Regions from separate parts of the Proteiniborus sp. DW1 genome, predicted to be linked through region 3. Evidence: predicted binding sites of a transcription regulator. Region 3 holds the regulator's gene; each other region holds the start of a gene.
What was found. The regulator Rex, encoded in region 3, represses fermentation and respiration genes when NADH is low (regulators of the CRP and FNR family bind a similar motif). The targets are predictions, from matches to a motif close to ATTGTTAANNNNTTAACAAT.

Region 1: the regulator Rex is predicted to act here: its motif matches at 1,675-1,694, upstream of hypB (hydrogenase nickel incorporation protein HypB).
Region 2: the regulator Rex is predicted to act here: its motif matches at 1,712-1,731, upstream of DW1_RS03820 ((2Fe-2S) ferredoxin domain-containing protein).

The regions. Positions count from the first base shown of each region.
Region 1 covers NZ_FMDO01000014.1:127,734-132,029, reverse strand. The annotation lists gene DW1_RS04425 (FAD-dependent oxidoreductase) at 1-916, opposite strand, end outside; gene hypB (hydrogenase nickel incorporation protein HypB) at 948-1,616, opposite strand; gene DW1_RS04415 (FAD-dependent oxidoreductase) at 2,052-3,305, opposite strand; gene DW1_RS04410 (helix-turn-helix domain-containing protein) at 3,298-4,296, opposite strand, start outside.
Region 2 covers NZ_FMDO01000014.1:4,642-8,937, forward strand. The annotation lists gene DW1_RS03805 (hypothetical protein) at 1-258, shown strand, start outside; gene DW1_RS03810 (PTS sugar transporter subunit IIA) at 269-733, shown strand; gene DW1_RS03815 (hypothetical protein) at 982-1,383, shown strand; gene DW1_RS03820 ((2Fe-2S) ferredoxin domain-containing protein) at 1,747-1,992, shown strand; gene DW1_RS03825 ([Fe-Fe] hydrogenase large subunit C-terminal domain-containing protein) at 1,994-3,712, shown strand; gene DW1_RS03830 (SpoIIE family protein phosphatase) at 3,712-4,296, shown strand, end outside.
Region 3 covers NZ_FMDO01000007.1:90,879-95,174, forward strand. The annotation lists gene abc-f (ribosomal protection-like ABC-F family protein) at 1-1,191, opposite strand, end outside; gene DW1_RS01785 (redox-sensing transcriptional repressor Rex) at 1,427-2,065, shown strand; gene DW1_RS01790 (acyl-CoA dehydrogenase) at 2,461-3,600, shown strand; gene DW1_RS01795 (electron transfer flavoprotein subunit beta/FixA family protein) at 3,619-4,296, shown strand, end outside.

The DNA of each region.
Region 1 (4,296 bases), on a different contig from region 3:
CATTAACAGGACAGACCTGAACACATTCACCACATGCAACACATTTATCTTTATCGACTTTAGAAACATAATTCGAACGTACCATATCATTATTTAAAAACATAGTTGCAGATCTTAAAGAAAAACAGCTACATCCACAACAGTTGCAAATTGCATGAGTCTCACCTGGACCATCTGTATTAGGAATTTGGTGCATCAAACCATTCTCTTCTGCTTTTCTAATGATTTCAAAAGCTTCTTCACGAGTAATCTGCCTACCCCTACCTGTACGAATATAGTATTCAGCAGCATGGCCAAGCTGGATACACATATCTTCCTTTAAGTGGCCGCATCCCTCTCCCATGATTTCTCTAGCTGTACGACAAGAGCAATCTGAAACCGAAAAAATTTCACTGTCATTAAGATATTTGGAAACCTCCTCATAGGATGCCCTTCTTGTCTCTCCATCGATTGCTGTTTCTATAGGAATAACTCGCATAAGCCCTGTTCCCACTGGAAAAGCACCTGCGGTCTTTGGCCCTCTTACTCTTCCATAGGCTTCAAAAGACTCTGCAATCTGTGGATGTTTCCTAACATTTTCTTTATGATTGACCATCATTTCCATAACACCTGGTATCCAAGTGTCAAGCCAGTATTTATCAACTCCGTCCCTTTTTCCAACAAAGCAAACACCTGCTACCGCCAAATCCCATAGGAGCTTTTCTGTTTCTTCTATAGTTTTACCACATAAAGGCGCAACTTCTTCAGCACTCTTAGGTTTACGAAATTCTAGATGCAATCCTACCTCTGCCATTTCTTCTGTAACAACAGGCTCTAAAATCAGATACTCAGGATCCCTTTCAGTATATGCATCTTTAGAACCAGGCTTTTTCCTACCAATATGATTAGCAAGATTCAATACTCTTTGTCTGACCATATTTATCCCCCCACTAGTAAGCTGTTTTTCGCTATTCTTTCCAGCTTTTTACTTCACTACGTATCCAATCTGCCCATTCATTAATTCCTTCACCAGTTTTTGCAGAAATAGGTATAATCTTAATATTTGGATTCAATTTTTTAGCATGTTCCTTAACTGCTTCTAGATCAAAATCAAAATAGTCTACCACATCAATTTTATTAATCAATAGAACATCAACTACTGAAAACATTAGAGGATACTTTAAAGGCTTATCATCACCTTCAGGTACACTTAATATCATGGCATTTTTAGAAGCACCTGTATCAAATTCTGCTGGACATACTAAGTTCCCCACATTTTCTAAAATTACAAAGTCAATCCCCTCAATTCCTAAGCCCAATAGACCCTGCCTAGTCATATCAGCATCTAGGTGGCACATGCCCCCTGTATGTAGTTGTATAACCTTTGCACCAGTTTTAGCCACTGCTTTTGCATCTACATCGGAATCAATATCTGCTTCCATAACACCAATAGTCATATCATCTTTTAAAGCTTCAATAGTCCTAAGAACTGTTGTTGTTTTTCCTGAACCTGGTGATGACATTAGATTCAATAAAAAAGTCCTGCTTTTCTTTAATTCTCCTCTGAGCAACTCTGCTTGTCGATTATTGTCCTCAAAAACGCTCTCTTTGATTTCTAAAATTTTAAATGTTTCCATACTACTCCCCACCTTTCTATAAATGATAAATTCATCCATAAATAAATTCCAGTATAATATTGTTATTATTTTATCATTTTTATTTTACCTAAATATAAATTTACTGTCAAAAAAGAAAAACATTGATAATTCAACGTTTTCACAAATAATATTTCAAGTATTGTTTACACTACTGTTTTTTTAACTAAGGTATTTATATATTATTCATATGTTTTATAAAATAAAACTGTAAATTATACTTGAATGTAAAAAAATCTCACATAAATTCTACAACTCTATGGACTAAATATGGGAATAATAGCGTATTAATGATAGTACTATCAATATCATACTGTGATTATTATAATATTTGTTATTTTTTTAACATAGTTTTCTATGGTTACTTGTCTAAACATATGAATATAAAGTATTTTTATCCTATATAGTGAAGTTAGCCTAAAAAAAGCGATTCAATAAATCTATAGAATACCTTATACAGTTGTCTATTGAAAGTGTACTCATAATTTCTCCAGCCAGAAAAATGTTATTTTTACCTTGCATTGCTTCCATTTTATCATAAAAGCCATTTTCTAATTCACTAGTATCTACATAGGGACAATGCTTCCAGTGTTTTGCTTGATAGAGTCTAGGATTTTCTACTCCTAGTCTTGACAAATCACCTATAATAATTTCAAGTGGTGATAACTTTGAGTCATAAGGAGGGTCATATGCATAAAGTATGATTAATTCTTCATCATTACTTATTTCCCATCTTGTGTTCCATATGGTTATATGTCCCTGTCTGCTAGGTGATAGGTTTTCAAGTATACATCCACATCCCTTTGGAACTCTATTTGCTAGAAATGCATATACATTAAATGATTGATATTTTATTCTATTTAGGCGTTCCTTCATATCTCTGTCCCAAAAATGAAAATGGGAAAATTGCTCTAAAGGTGTAGTAATAATGACACGATCATATTCCAATACTTCATAAGGTGTCTTCACATGTAGTTTTCCATTGGAAGCTAATAAAATATCTATAACCCTTTGTCCTAACCTAATATCTTTAATTGATTTACTTAGTGCTTCTGTCAAAGAAGTCACTCCATCCTTCCATGTAGAGAACTCCGGCAATCTCATAAATGACATTAAATGGTCATAATTCATTATCTTAAGAACATAAAGGGCTGGAACCTCTTCAATATTGCCTAACCCAAAAATAGTGAAATAATGTACATAAACAGTTTTTAGAACCTTAAATTGATGGATATCACACCACTTTGAAAATGTTAACATCAGTGCCGACTCAATATTTTGAAGACTAATATTTTCCAATGAGCTATACTTCTCTAAAACATCAGGTAATCTGTCTAATTCGTCTATAAAATCCTTTAATAATTCCTTGGGTATTTGCATAGTTTTTTTACCGTCAGCATTGTAATTGATACGAGACAGTTTAGGTCCATCAGCCTTAATATCTAGCTGTTCCATCAACCTTTTAAGGTTTAATTGAGATGGTAACCCAAAACTAGCCCCCAGTTCATAGGATTTTCCTTTGTACCATATGGTATATAGCTTACCTCCTATGCGCTCACTCTTCTCGAATATAGTTACATTTTCATATCCTCTTTTTATAAGTCCTTCTGCTATGACTAGTCCAGAAATCCCTCCCCCCACAACTGCAACTTTACAATTTGGCTTATTCATCTGTATCACCTCTCTTAGATGAATTTATCAATGCTAGAATCCATAGTGGCAATGTATCAAAATCTACATTATTCTGTGCTGCTCTTTCAAGAATAACTTCTACTGGTGTTTTTCCTGAATTTGAACCACTTGTAATTACAGTTTGAAAATTATATGTCCTCATAAACTTATTTAATGCTCTGTCAACCTTAGCAAATGAGTCTATACCACTATTTAGACCAATTTTATTGTAAAACTCTGTAGTTAAAAACTCATTAAACTTTTTCGTATCGTCTAGTAATGCGCTTTCTTCTGGAGCAATAAACACATGATTAATATTAAAATCTTCTATTATTTCCTTGTACCTTGTTCCTTTTACAAAGTAAGGTAAAAAAGTTCTTTCCTTTACAGTAATTAAATTTTCAATGCTTAAATTAAAAACCTTCAATAAATATGCTAGTTTAAGTTCAAAGTGATGCCAAACATCTATATCTTGTTTCTTATTGTATAGTTTTACCTCTCTATATGTGGAACTAGTATCATAAATACTGTATTGATATATTCTACCTATTCCATCATAAGTGCCCATAAAGTCAATTCTTTGGATAACTAAATACCCAGGATAAGCATCTTGCGACTTTGCAAAACTTTTCTCTTCTTTACTGTAATTTGCTTTGGTTTTCATGTTTATTTTTTTATTCTTTGAATATATTAAACGTTGAGCTCTCTTAGTTAAATCATTACGCTTTAATACATTGTAAACACCTGTTTCACCCACATCAATTCCCTCAGCTCTTAGCTCATAATATATTCTTTTTGGTCCATCTGTCGGATATTTAATCACATATGTTAATATTTCCTGCTCAATTTCCTTACTAACCTTATTGGGCATTTGAGGTTTTTTAGGTTCCTTACACTCTAATCCAACCATGCCATATTTCTGATATGCTCTTTTCCACTTATAAAAGGTTGTCCTTGAAATGCCAAAAAGCTCACAGGTTTGAGATATGTT
Region 2 (4,296 bases), on a different contig from region 3:
ATTACCATGTCATTACTCCCACCTTGGAGTATAATTATATTGTTCCAATTGTTCTTTCTTAGAAGATTTTATAAAGAAGAAAAGCAGCTAATTAAGCCTATTAATAAAACTCATGTTGAATCCTTTGAGAAATATTGTATAATATTTGTAGGTTCAATTATTGCATTTATTATTAATGATACTGGTGCAGTTTCATTTACCTACATAAATACATACTTAATTGCATCTCTTTTTAACACGTATAAATTAGAATTATAGCTGGATGGTGATGGTAAAATTGTTAATTGACTTAATTACTGAAGGCACTATTGATTTGGAAGTTAGTGCTGAGAACTGGGAGGCAGCTGTCCGTAAGGGTGGCGAGCTCTTAGTGAGTAGTGGAGCAGCAGAAAATCGGTACATAAAAGCAATGATAGAGATGGTTAGACAATTAGGACCTTATATTGTAATTTCTAAAGGAATAGCTTTTCCACATGCAAGACCTGAGGATGGTGTGTTAAAAAATGGTGTGAGCCTTATTACATTAAAAGAAGCTGTGGATTTTGGAGATGAAGACAATGATCCTATTAAGCTAGTAATATCCTTTTGCTCTACAGATTCAGAAGGTCATCTCACTGCATTATCTGAGCTGGTGGATTTCTTAAGAGATGAGGATGCTGTTAATAATGTCATGAATGCAAAAAGTAAAAGCGAAGTTGTAGAAATAATGAAGAGAGTTGTTGCAGCAGGATAACCAAAAGTTATCCTGTTTTTTTAATAACTTACTCGATTTTCTGAATGTTTTTCTCAGTAAATCAGGTAAATCAAATGCACCAAGCACCAAATTTGAACGACCGAAGAGAGTTAATAAATTTGGTGCTTGACTGCTTTATGGCCTAGCCTAATTTTCCGGACGCTTTTAATCGGAAAATTTATGGTGGCAAATTTAGTCTCCTTACGTAAAATATTAGTGCAAAGAGATTGAAGTAAGGAGGTTGAACTATGGATGATATAGATAGATATTTAGAAGACTCTGATATATATAGGAGATATCCAGATTTATATCGTAGACTATACCCAAAAGTAAGTGATTGCCTTGAAAGATATATTAGAGAAAAAGGAGAAGATTGGGAACCTACAGATAGTGAAATAGAAGACATGACTGATGAAATATATGACAGAATGAAGAGAGAGTGTCCCGAAATAGATGAAGACTTAGATGAAAGAAAGTATTGGATGAGTAATGTAGATGCTATGCAAAGACCTTTTTATGGTAGAAGAAGGCTAACTAGAGACTTAATTGCCATAATATTACTTGGAAGCTTGTTAAGCAGAAGAAGGAGAAGGAGAAGAAGATTTTACGACTATCTAGGTTACGGATATGGACTAGGCCACTGGTATTAGTTGGTAGTCAATAGGGTGGATTTCCACCCTATTATTATGGTGAGCCCAGCATGGGCGCACTACTCGATTTATTAAAATACTAATTAGAATAAAATGACTGTTATGGTCAAAGCCTTGGAAAAGGTTTTCTTAATTTTTTGTAATATACATTACTATTAGCTACAACCTGCTTAAATACATGTTTTAAGTATAATACATTAATTTAACAAACTTTGATAAAAAGATAACAACATAGTATACTATTTTCATAAAAAGAAAGGCTATATTCAAATATCTTCAAAACTATTATCAGTAATAGATAAGATAAATAATAATTTTTTTATATAAAATTGTCAAATTAATAACAATTAAGGGGGTGTAGATGTGGTTACTATAAATGTTTGCATTGGTAGTGCATGTCATCTAAAGGGAGCCTACAATGTGATAAAGAATCTACAAGATATTATAGAAGAAAGACAGTTATCAGATAAGGTGATAGTAAAGGCAGCTTTTTGCCTAGGAGAATGTACTAAAGCTGTTTCGGCAAGGGTAGATGATGATAAGGTAGTTTCAGTTGGGGAGGAAACTGTGGCAGAATTTTTTGAACAGCATGTAATTAGGAGGCTATAAAATGAAGTTTATCAATTTCGAAAAAGAAAATTGTAATAACTGTAATAAGTGCCTAAGAGCGTGTCCTTCTAAAGCTATTGCAATTCTTGAGGACCATGCTGAAATAGTCGATGATCTATGTATTTTCTGTGGCAAGTGTCAAGTTGTATGTCAAAAAGGAGCTTTACATATCAAAAGCAATGTAGAACAAGTAAAGGAAGCTATAAGAAATAAAAAGAAAGTAATAGCAAGCATAGCGCCTTCCTTCCCAGGAGCTTTTGATATGGATGATGAGTATCAAATTGTGACAGCATTAAAAAACTTAGGATTTGAAATAGTTGAAGAGACGGCTATAGGTGCTGAAATAGTACTTGACTATTATAACAAGTATTGGGAAGAAGGAAACTATGAGAATCTCATTACTACAAGTTGTCCTTCAGTTAATAATCTCATAGAAAAATACTACCCTTCATTGACTAAATACATGATACCAGTAGTATCACCAATGCTAGCCCATGGAAAACTCCTAAAACATAAATATGGTATAGATAGTGTAGTTGTATTCATAGGACCATGCTTAGCTAAAAAAGTTGAAGCAGAAGATTTCCAACATAAAGGGATAATAGATTCTGTACTGACTTTTGAAGAGCTAGACAATTGGCTAATAGAAGAAAAAATAGTATTAAAAAATCTTTTGCCTCAACCGTTTGATTGTACTTCATATAAGAGGGGAAGCTCTTTTCCAGCTAAAGGAGGGCTGATTGAGTCTAATGGAACTTATGAAGGCAAATATGAAGTTATGAGAATTAATGGAGTAGGGAATTGTCTGGAATTCCTCAAGTGTATTGAAAAAGATAGGGTAAGTGGAATCTTTGCTGAGCTTAATATTTGTAAAAACAGTTGTTTAAGTGGTCCGGGAATGCCTAAAGATAATACAAATCACTATACTAGAATTGACAAAGTCAAGAAATATATTAATAAAAAGAAGAATTATGCTCAGGGTGATATAGGGTATAATGTTGAAAAAATAGATTTTACTAAGAAATTTTTTAATAGGAAAGTAAATAGAAAAAAAGCATCTGAAGAAGAAATTAAAGAGATATTAAGAAAAATGGGCAAGCATAGATCTGAAGACGAGCTTAATTGCATTGCATGCGGCTATGTATCATGTAGAGAAAAGGCGGAATCTGTATTTGAAGGAATGTCTGACATAAATATGTGCTTACCTTTTATGAGAGCTGAAGCCGAGAGCCTAAGAAATGTAATTTTCAAAAATAGTCCAAATATTATCTTTATTCTAGATGAAGATCTTAAGGTTAAAGAGTTCAACCCAAAATCTGAAAAGGTATTTAAGGTTAAGGCAGAGGCTATGATAGGTGAACCTATATCAAAGCTAATAGATGAGGATATCTTTAGAAATGTTATTTTAACTAAGGAAAATTTAATCGGACAAAAACTAGTATACTCCAATTATGGTTTGGTTCTAATAGGAAACATTATGTATCTAGAAAAAGAAAACGTTTTGATGGTGATTATGATTGATGTTACCTTAGCTGAAAGAGATAAGGAAGAGCTTGCTATTGTAAAAGAAAAGACTATAAATGCAGCACAGGAAGTAATAGAAAAACAAATGAGGGTAGCTCAGGAAATTGCAAGCCTTCTTGGAGAAACTACTGCAGAAACCAAAGTTATACTTACAAAGCTAAAGGATATTGCTCTAGGAGAGGCTGGTGATATCTAATGGATTTCTTCGTAGATGTTGCATATGACAGTTTAAATAAATATGGTGAAGAGCTTTGTGGAGATAAGGTGGAGATAATCAATACTAATAATAGTACTATAGTTGTTTTGGCTGATGGACTAGGAAGCGGTGTAAAGGCCAATATTCTAGCAACTTTAACAACTAAAATTGCTGGTACAATGCTAAAAGGGGGAGCAAGTATCTCTGAAACTGTAGATACAATAGCTAATACACTTCCAGAATGTAGCATAAGAAAACTTGCATACTCAACCTTTGGAATAGTAAAAATTCAAGAAGATGGAACAGCCTACATAATCGAATATGATAATCCGCCAATTTTTTTTACAAGAAACTATGAAGAGACGACAATTGAAAAAAAGGATATTGTTATTAATGGCAAGAAAATAAAAGAGAGCTATGTGAAGCTTGAAGAGGGCGATGTAATTACACTTGTAAGCGATGGGGTAATACATGCTGGAGTAGGGGGAGTATTGAACCTTGGCTGGCAATGGGAGAATGTGTCAAAGTATTTATTAAAGCAAGTTAAAAATAAAAAAAGCGCTAAAAGTATATCTAAGGGACTT
Region 3 (4,296 bases):
TATATTTACATGGTGACCGAGTTCAATTTTGCCATCACTAATAGGGACTTTACCCATGACCATTTTGAAAAGAGTTGTCTTTCCAACACCATTAGGACCAATAAGTCCTACTTTTTCTCCTCTGTATATCTTAAAATTCACATTGCTAAACAGCTTATGGTCACCAAAGTATTTACTTAGATTTTCTACAGATATAACATCATTTCCGCTCTTTATTTTTGGCTCAAATTTAATTTTAGACTTTTTATTCTCACCAAGAGGAGTCTCAATTCTCTTCATTTTATCAAGCATTTTTTGCCTGCTTTGAGCTTGCCTAATGTATCTTTGACCACCGTAGGACATAAATCTTCTAATGATTTCTTCCTGTCTAGAAATCTCCTTTTGTTGTTCCTCATATTTTTTTTCTAAAAGTTCTAGCTCATCTTTTCTTTTTTTCATAAAGGTAGTATAATTTCCACTATATATTTTAAGTTGAGTGTTTTCCAAATAAAATATTTTAGATACAGTATTGTCAAGAAAGTACCTATCATGTGATATTATTATTGCTGCACCCTTATATTCTTTAATGTATCTTTCTAGCCAGTCTATAGCTTGTATGTCAAGATGGTTAGTGGGCTCGTCTAAAAGTAGAATATCAGGCTTGCTTAGAAGTAGCTTTGCAAGCATAACTCTCGCCTTTTGGCCACCACTTAAATGAGATATGGGCATATAAAATTGCTCTTCACTAAAGCCTAATCCCTTTAGAGTACCTTTAATTTCACTTTTAAAACCATATCCATTTTTGTTTTGAAACTCTTCCATAAGATGGGCATATTCATCCATTAATGAATCTAATAAATTAGACCCTTGTTTTTGTCCTTCAATACTAATACTATTTTCAAGCTCTCTTAATCTATTTTCCATTTTTATTAAAGGTATAAATACTTCCATAACCTCATCAAAAATGGATTTATCGCTTTCTATTTGTGTATGCTGTTCAAGATAGCCTATTTTACAATCCTTTGATACATATATTTCACCTGAATCCATAGAAGTTTTTCCACATAGAATATTAAATAAAGTTGACTTGCCAGCACCATTAAGGCCAACAAGACCAATCTTTTCATTATCATTAAGTGAAAAAGTGATTTTATCCAGTATTGTATCTACTACATAGCTTTTAGATATATTGCTGCATGATAAAACTATCACTTTGTTTCCTCCTTGCCTTATCTAATAATTATAATTTTATCAAAAAACGTTTAAAAATGAAACAATAGGGTATGATTTTTAAATAGATAAGATACAATAGAGCTAAGAGGTTTACATTATTGATATGCAAGGAAGTGTTAGCATTATAAAATTGACAGTAAATTAACTGGGTGGTATAATAGCTTAAACATTTCCTTTGTGAGAAAATCTTGATTAGAGTAGGTGGATAATTTTTATGGAGAGAGAAAATAAAGTTTCTATGGCAGTCATAAGAAGACTTCCTAAATACTACAGATACTTAGGAGAACTATTAGAAAAAGATATAAATAGAATATCATCTCAAGAATTAAGTAATATAACTGGTTTTACAGCTTCCCAAATTAGGCAGGATTTAAATAATTTTGGTGGTTTTGGGCAACAAGGTTATGGTTATAATGTTGAAGAATTGCATAAGCAGCTTGGAAAAATCTTGGGATTAGATAGAACCTATAAAGCAGTTATAGTAGGTGCAGGGAACTTAGGTCAAGCAGTAGCAAACTATAGAGGATTCGAAGATGCTGGTTTCAGGCTTTTAGCATTATTTGATAAAAACCCTAAACTAATAGGGCTAAAGATTAGAGATATTGAAATACATGATGTTGACATGCTTGAAGACTTTATTACTGATAATAAAGTCGAAATAGGAATCATAACTACACCAAAGGAACAGGCTCAGTGGGTAGCGGATATATTTGTAAAAAGCAATATAAAGGGCATATGGAATTTTGCTCCTACTGATTTAAAGATTCCTGAAGATGTTGTCGTTGAAAATGTTCATTTAAACGAAAGCTTGTTTATCTTATCATATATGTACAAAGAAGTGAATAATAAGTAAAAGTGTCCCAGTACTGGACACAGTATAAAGTTATAGTATACAAAACAGACTACATTCTAGAATATAGTCTGTTTTTTTGTTGTATTGTTCTTAGATAAAGTAAATTACTTGTCGATTTTTTAAATAGATAATAAAATATAATTGAATCATTTTTAGGTTTGTTATCAATTTAACGTAGTTGATAATTTAATACATTATAACCAATATGTAAGCTTGTAAAATACCTGTTTATTGAATTGATGTTAAGAAAATGTAAGATAAAAAATAACTAAGGCAATAGATTATTGAACTATATTAGCGTATAATAAAATTAATGACAAGGAGTTTACATACTTGAAACTAAGTATGTCTAAAAATTATCAATGTTTCATAGAGAATAATGAGGAGGGAATGACATGAATTTTAGCTTTACTAGCGAGCAGGAAATGATAAGAAAGACCATGAGGGAATTTGCTGAAAAAGAAATAAAGCCTATAGCGGCTGAAATTGACGAGACAGAAAGATTCCCTATGGAAAGTGTACAAAAGATGGCAAGATATAACATGTTAGGTATACCAGTGCCAGAGCAGTATGGTGGAGCAGGGGGAGATGATATAGCTTATGCTATAGCTGTAGAGGAATTATCTAGAGTATGTGGAACTACGGGGGTAATATGTTCTGCACATACATCTCTTGGATGTTGGCCTATTCTAAAGTATGGTACGGAAGAACAAAAGCAAAAATACCTGATTCCAATGGCTAAGGGTGAATATCTAGGAGCTTTTGGTCTTACAGAGCCAAATGCAGGAACTGATGCAGCTGGACAACAAACTGTGGCAGTTCCTGATGGTGATGACTATGTATTAAATGGAACTAAAATATTTATAACAAATGGTGGACAGGCAGATGTTTACATAATTTTCGCTATGACTGATAAGTCTAAAGGCACTAGAGGAATAAGTGCATTTATAGTAGAAAAGAATTTTCCAGGATTTAAAATTGGTAAAAAGGAAAACAAGATGGGTATTAGGGCTTCTTCTACTACTGAACTTATATTCGAGAACTGTAGAGTTCCGAAGGAAAATCTACTAGGGGAGTTAGGTAAAGGCTTTAAAATAGCTATGACCACACTTGATGGTGGAAGAATTGGTATAGCTGCACAAGCATTAGGAATAGCTCAAGGAGCATTAGATGAGACTATTAAGTTTGTTAAAGAAAGGCAGCAATTCGGCAGGGCAATAGGACAGTTCCAAGGAGTTCAATGGATGATTGCTGATATGGTTACTAAGGTAGAGGCTGCTAGACTAATGGTATACAATGCTGCTTATAGAAAATCAGCAGGGCTAGATTATGGTAATGCTGCTGCAATGGCAAAGCTATTCGCATCTGAGACAGCTATGGAAGTAACTACAAAGGCAGTACAGCTACATGGTGGCTATGGGTTTACTAAAGATTATCCTGTTGAAAGAATGATGAGAGATGCTAAGATAACTGAAATATATGAAGGAACTTCTCAAGTTCAAAAAATGGTAATATCAGCAAATGCATTGAGATAGAAAAGGAGTGAGAATGCTATGAGAATAATTGTTTGTGTAAAGCAAGTTCCCGATACTAACGAAGTCAGAATAGATCCAGTAAAAGGAACTCTTATTCGTGAAGGTGTTCCAAGTATTATAAATCCAGATGATAAAAATGCTTTAGAGGAAGCTCTAAAAATAAAGGAAGCTCATGATGATGTAGAAGTAATAGTGCTTTCAATGGGACCTCCTCAAGCTAAAGAAGCTTTAAAGGAAGCTATTGCAATGGGAGCAGATGAGGCTATACTATTAAGTGATAGAGCTTTTGCAGGGGCTGATACATGGGCTACATCTATTACATTGGCTGCTGCTATAAGAAAAATTGGGAAATACGACATAATATTCTGTGGTAGACAAGCTATAGATGGAGATACAGCTCAGGTGGGACCACAAATAGCTGAACATCTAGGACTTCCTCAAATTACATATGTGGAGAAACTTGAACTAAGTGGCAAAGGTGTTATTGCACATAGAGCATTAGAGGATGGTTATTATGTAATTAAGTCAGAGATGCCAGTGGTTCTTACTGCCATAAAAGAATTAAATGAACCTAGATATCCTTCTATTAAAGGCATATATAAGGCCTATAGAAATGAAGAATTAGTCAAAGTTTGGACGGTTGATGACATAGATGTAGATAGGGAACAAATTGGCCTTAAAGGTTCACCTACTCAG